DNA from 2 places in the Priestia sp. ABM2_011 genome. Region 2 is predicted to be linked to the other one. Evidence: riboswitches for the same ligand, from Rfam matches in the RefSeq annotation. Region 2 holds a riboswitch; the other holds the start of a gene.

Region 1 (3,431 bases), 2.2 Mb from region 2:
TAAAAGACGTGGAGATACCACGTCTTTTTTCTCTTCTTTATACTTGCACTGCCTGCTGCTCTTCTAATTCAAATGCTACGTGAAGCGTCTCAACAGCTTTTACCATATCAGCATGCGGTACAACTGTAGATACTTTAATTTCAGACGTGCTGACCATCTTCACTTCAATTTTCTCTCCTGCCAGCACTTCAAACATTTCGGCTGCAACACCTGGATTAGAAATCATGCCAGATCCCACAATCGATACTTTAGCCAGACCGCTTTCATGTTCAATACGCGTATACCCCAAAGTAGATTTATACTCTTTTAAGACGGCAAGAGCAGCTTCTACGTCTACAGTTTTAATAGAAAATGAGATAGAGAGGCGATTATTAGCCGTTACGTTTTGAATAATAATATCCACGTTTAACTGTTCTTTTGCTAATGCTGTAAAAATAGTAGAAAGAGTTTGTAACTCGTTGTTTAACCCTTCAATTGTCACCCGTGAAATATTATCTTCAAACGCAATTCCTCTTACGACTAAGTTTTGTTCCATTGAAACTTCCTCCTCAACAATCGTTCCATTCTCGTTTTCTAAGCTTGAACGCACTTCTAGCGGTACCTGATAATTTTTTGCAAACTCAACAGCGCGCGGATGCAGCACCCCTGCTCCTAAATTGGCTAATTCTAACATTTCGTCATATGAAATAGAATGAAGTTTACGAGCATCTTCTACGTAGCGCGGATCCGTCGTAAACACTCCTGTTACGTCTGTATAAATATCACATTTTGCAGCTTTTAGTGCCGCGGCAAGAGCTACTGCCGTCGTGTCAGAGCCGCCTCGACCTAATGTTGTAATGCTTCCATCTTCTGAACAGCCTTGGAATCCAGCTACTACTACGATTCGACCTCTATCTAATTGGCTTTGAATACGAGTCGTGTCAATGTGCTGGATTCGTGCATTGCTGTGAACTGCTTCTGTCTGGATACCAGCTTGCCAACCTGTTAGCGAAGTGGCTTCATGACCTTTGAATTGAAGAGCCATTGTTAACAGGGAAATCGTTACTTGTTCTCCAGTTGTAAGAAGCATATCCATTTCGCGTTTACTTGGACTGTCCGTAATATCACTTGCTAATTTCACCAGTGCATCTGTGGTTTTGCCCATTGCCGATACAACAACTACTACTTGGTTACCGCGCTCTGCTTCTTGAATAACACGGTTTGCTACATGTTGAATACGTTCAACAGAACCAACAGATGTTCCACCAAATTTTTGAACGATTAATGCCATAATTTTGTTCATTCCTTTTCAATAAATTTGCATATGCAGGATGATGAGAAGCTAAATTTTTTTACTCAGACAATAAAAAAAGCAATGAGATGAGCTCTCATTGCTTAACGAACGAAAATTATAAAACATAACCGTCCACTGCCGTGAGATAGCTCTCCAAGAATCTACATCTTGACAATCCTACGTTTATTCAACGCAGAACCAGCAATCATTACTATGAGGTAATGTTCACTTCGGCAAATTTCCCTTTCCGCATCGTTCATAAGGGCTCATACCCTTCCTGATGCGTACTGATTAAATTTGCACCTCTATCTTCACTTCATTTGATGAAGTGTCGTATGAAATTAGTTAATAGCTTATCAAATATTTTCTATTATTTCAAGACTATTTTTGCAATGTTTCATAAATTTTTTCAGCAATGTTCTGAGGAACACCTGAATTTCGAATATCTTCAATCGTTGCTTCTTTCAATTTTTTCACCGAACCAAAATGCTTTAACAAAGCTTTTTTACGCTTTTCTCCCACTCCCGGAATGTCGTCCAGAACTGACTGAAAAGCGGACTTAGAGCGCACTTGACGGTGGAAGGTAATCGCAAAGCGGTGAACTTCATCTTGAATTCGCTGAAGCAAATAAAATTCTTGACTATTGCGTTCAAGCGGTATGATTTGAGGAGGCTCACCAATCATCAGATTGGAGGTTCTGTGCTTATCATCTTTGACAAGACCTGCTGTAGGCACTAAAAGTCCCAATTCATTTTCGAGAACGTCCTGTACTGCAGCTAAATGCCCTTTGCCTCCATCTACAACAATTAAATCCGGAAGCGGAAGACCTTCTTTTAATGCTCTGGAATACCGTCTGCGAACGACTTCCCTCATGGAACTGTAATCATCTGGTCCCTTTACCGTCTTAATTTTATATTTGCGATATTCTTTCTTTTCCGGTTTCCCATCAACAAAAACAATCATCGCAGAAACTGGGTCTGTTCCTTGAATATTTGAGTTATCAAATGCTTCAATCCGATAAGGAGCGGCAATTCCAAGCTCTTCTCCTAACCGTTCAACTGCGCCAACTGTACGCTCTTCATCTCGTTCAATTAAATAGAATTTTTCACCGAGCGCAATTTTTGCATTTTTACACGCAAGTTCTACTAATTCTTTCTTTTTGCCTCGCTTTGGATGCTGAACCTCTACTTCTACTAACTTCTCAGCTAACTCTGCATCAATCGTTGCTGGAACCATCACTTCTTTTGGCTTAATATTTTTGGCATAAAACTGACCGATAAAAGTTAAGAAATCTTCTTCTGGCTCTTTATAAAAAGGAAACATAGAAACTTCTCGCTCAATTAATTTCCCTTGGCGAATAAAGAAAACTTGAACACACATCCAGCCTTTATCGTAAGAATAGCCAAACACATCTCGATTAACAAAATCATTAAACGTTACTTTTTGCTTTTCCATTGTCGCTTCGATATGAGCAATTTGATCTCGGTATTCTTTAGCCCGTTCAAAGTCAAGTTCTTCTGAAGCTTTTAACATTTTTTCAGTTAACTCTGTTTTGACATGCTCATATCCACCATTTAAAAACCGCGTGATATTTTCAATAATTTGTTTGTTTTGCTCTTCTTTTACCTCTTTTACGCAAGGAGCTAGACATTGCCCGATATGGTAATACAAACAAGGCCTATCTGGCATAGTGGAGCACTTTCTTAACGGATAAATGCGATCAAGAAGCCGCTTTGTTTCATTTGCTGCTTGAACATTAGGATAAGGACCGAAGTATTTCCCTTTATCTTTTTTTATTTTTCTTGTAATAACAAGTCGGGGCTGTTTTTCAGCTGTAATCTTAATAAACGGATAGCCCTTATCATCTTTAAGCATAATATTGTATTTTGGGTCATGCTTTTTAATTAAATTCATTTCTAAAATAAGCGCTTCTAAATTAGAAGATGTGACGATATATTCAAAGTCGACAATGTCGTTTACAAGTCGAAGCGTCTTTCCGTCATGAGATCCGGTAAAGTAGGAACGTACTCGATTTTTTAATACTTTTGCTTTTCCTACGTAAATGACCGTTCCATATTTATCTTTCATCAAGTAACAGCCGGGCTGATCCGGTAAAATAGCCAGCTTTTCTTTTAAATAATCGTTCATACTTTTCTCC
Region 2 (3,431 bases):
TTTCCATTTCCATTTCAAGTGCTAATTTAGCAAGCTCTGAACCAAGATAAGGACCCGACGTTAAGCCTGAAGCTCCGAGACCATTCGCTACTAGTATTCCTTCGTAAGCTGGAAGAGCCCCGATGACTGGCAAGAAGCCTGGAGTAAATGGTCGAAACCCTACCCTTGTTTCTAAGACTGTGCTTTCTGTTAAGCCAGGAGCAATTAATAAGGCCTTTGAAAAAATTTCATGAAGCCCCCCAGCCGTTACTCTCAAGTCATAACCCGTGTCGTTTTCATGTGTTGCTCCTATGACAATTTGACCTTGTTCAAACGAAAGAATATATTGGTCGCTTGGAGGCATTACAACGGGCCAGTCTTTTGTATCTAAATCAGGAAGATGCAAGTGGACAATTTGCGCTTTTTGAAAGCTTGCTAAAAATTTCACTCCAAGAGGCTCTAGTAATTGATTTGCCCACGCTCCTGCTGTCACGATTGTTGTACTTGCTAGAAGGGTTTGTCCATTTACGGCAACGCCCGTTACTCGATTATTTTCATAAAGTAGTTCTGCGTTTCCTTCTATTATTTTTGCACCGTTTTTCTTCGCTGCATTCACAAGTGCGTTTCGAAGAGCTTTTCCGTTAACGCGAGCGGCTCCACTAATATGAACTGAACTGTATTCTTCCGAAAGAGCCGGAAACAAAGCCTGTGTTTCTTTAGCGGATAAACGTGTAATCTCGCCTATTTCGGGGGCTTCTTCCCGACGCTTATATGCTCGTTCTTCCATTTTTTTAAGCTTTTGTTCATCAGTGTGTAAACTAATTGCTCCTACTCGCTTATATCCCGTATCCGTTTCTCCATCTTCTTCTAATTGCTGAATTAATGTTTGATAGTACTTGGCGCCGCCTTTTGCTAAGCGGTACCATGCTTTATTTCGACGCTGCGAAAGCCACGGACAAACAATTCCTGCTGCTGCATCAGTAGCTTGACCAGCATCCTTGCGATCTATCAATGTCACATCTGCTCCTGCTTTTGCTAAATGATATGCCGTAGAAGCTCCAAGTACCCCAGCTCCAACTACGATGTATGTTTTCATACCGAAACACCCTTTTCTTTCTTCTAGTATTCTCATGCTATATGTATGCAATTTTAGCATAGCAAAAAAAGAAGTCACATACTAGGCGAAGCTATTTTAAGCTTATTTTTAAGCCTTGCTGACTTTGACATATAGCTCCTTTAGTCTCGTAAGCAAAAGCGGTAGAAGTTCTTTTACCAAGATTATAACAGGGTGAAGAAAGCCATAAATAGTGGTAGTACGTCTTTAACGCTGTGGCTTACGGCTTTTCTATTATAGGTGCTGAATAAAAAAATGAAAGAATAAAACCACTATAATATGTAAATAAAAAGAAATAACCATTATTTTAAGGAGAGCGTATGCAATCTTCATTTGTATTATTTTTTATCATTCTTGGTTTACTATTTGGCAAGTGGCGAAGGTATCAAGAATACTACCCTACTTTGCTGTTTTGGGTCACGGGGAATTTGCTTTATGAAGTGCTGCTGTTTCATCACCGCGTATGGGTATTTCACCCTGTTGGTATTGATCATCTTTTTCTACCCGATCACCTAATGGTTTCTCTTGGAATAACCTTAATTATTTATCCGTTTGTTATACCGGTTTTTTTAGGAAGGCTGCCGCTGCATGTAAGCGGCCGGCTGTGGTGGATTCTTTTATGGGCGCTTTTATTTACTGTGATTGAGTTCATTGCTTATGTTAATCACAGTATCACTCATCATTATGGATGGTCGCTGCTATGTTCTTTTCTCTTCAATATTGTCACGTTCTCACTTTTAATCATTCATCAGAAGACAGCGCTGGCTGCTTGGATTCTATCTGGAAGCTTCATAGCTTTTTTATTTATCTTCTTTGATATTCCTATGCCTTAACTTTTCATTGACTAGACAGAGGAAAAGGAAATATAATAGGAGTTACATTTAAATATAATTTTCCTCTCTGAGAATAGAGGTGCATGAAATCAAGAGTCACTTATTGGAGACTAATGGAGTCTGTGAAGATAAGTAAAAGGGATTTCGTGCCGAAGTATATAAACATCCATTGTGTTCATATACTGGTTCAGTATTGAATAAATGCTGAGCTGTCACAAACCACTTGGTTTGTGGAGAGCTATTGAAGAGATGTTGATGCCTAGAATGTAATAATACTTTATTATTATGAAACCAAGACGCGTGAACATCACTTCACGGGTCTTTTTTGTGTTTTTCTACTGACCATCAAAGTTATAGTTGAATGATTTAAATGGAGGGATACGGATTATGTACTTACATGGAACGAGTAAAATTAACAGCAGCAATCATTTAGAAATTGGGCAGTGTGATACGGTCGAACTGAAAAAACAATACGGCACTCCCCTATACATCTACGATCAAGAATTAATTGAGACGAAATGCAAGGCCTTCCATTCAGCCTTTCAAAGAAGCGGATTTTCATATCAAATCGCCTATGCAGGGAAAGCGTTTCTTTGTATGGAAATGGCTAGCCTTTTAACGAAGCTTGATATGTCATTAGATGTGGTCTCAGGAGGCGAATTATTTACAGCTCTTGAAGCGGGATATCCAGCTGAACGCATTCATTTTCACGGAAATAACAAAACGATTGAAGAAATTGAAATGGCTCTTGATGCGAATATTGGCTGTTTTGTTGTGGATAACTTTACCGAACTTGAAGTTTTACATGCCTTAGCAGCTGAGCGCAAACAGAAAGCATCTATTCTTCTGCGTGTTACTCCAGGGATTGAAGCCCACACACATGAGTATATTATGACCGGACAGGAAGACTCCAAGTTTGGATTTGGTCTTTCCAATGACCAGGCTATGAAAGCGGTAAGTTCTGCATTAGAAAAGCCTTACTACGATCTTTTAGGCATTCATTGTCATATTGGTTCGCAAATTTTTGAAGTAGATGGTTTTTCTCGCGCCATTGATATTTTAACTGATTTCTTATTCAGTATTCGTGATAAAATGGAATTTGAAGTAAAAGTTTTAAACGTAGGTGGTGGTTTTGGTATTCGTTATACCGAAAGCGACTCTCCACTTCCAGTTGAGTATTATGTAGATGCACTGACAGAAAAGCTAAGCCGCACGTTAACTGAACAGAATTATACCCTTCCGGAAGTCTGGATTGAGCCTGGAAGAAGCATCGTAGGAGAAGCAGGTACAACGCTTTATACAATCGGCTCAACGAAGGAGATTCCAGGTGTACGCAAATACGTAGGAATTGATGGCGGTATGACCGATAATATCCGTCCTGCTCTTTACGATGCAAAACATGAAGCTGTCTTGGCTAATAGAGTGACGGATAAAAAAGATGAAACAGTATCAATTGCGGGGAAATGCTGTGAATCAGGAGATATGCTTATTTGGGATATCGATTT

Evidence for each region. Region 2 has a riboswitch for lysine ahead of lysA (diaminopimelate decarboxylase). Riboswitches for the same ligand answer to the same signal wherever they lie in the genome.
Region 1: it holds a riboswitch for lysine, as region 2 does, so the genes downstream of both, ACXAE4_RS04285 (aspartate kinase) here and lysA (diaminopimelate decarboxylase) in region 2, are expected to answer to the same signal.

The regions. Positions count from the first base shown of each region.
Region 1 covers NZ_JBSWUB010000001.1:802,757-806,187, reverse strand. The annotation lists gene ACXAE4_RS04285 (aspartate kinase) at 38-1,270, opposite strand; lysine riboswitch at 1,412-1,589, opposite strand; gene uvrC (excinuclease ABC subunit UvrC) at 1,655-3,421, opposite strand.
Region 2 covers NZ_JBSWUB010000001.1:2,992,569-2,995,999, forward strand. The annotation lists gene ACXAE4_RS16155 (NAD(P)/FAD-dependent oxidoreductase) at 1-1,075, opposite strand, end outside; gene ACXAE4_RS16160 (CBO0543 family protein) at 1,414-1,926, shown strand; lysine riboswitch at 1,993-2,175, shown strand; gene lysA (diaminopimelate decarboxylase) at 2,314-3,431, shown strand, end outside.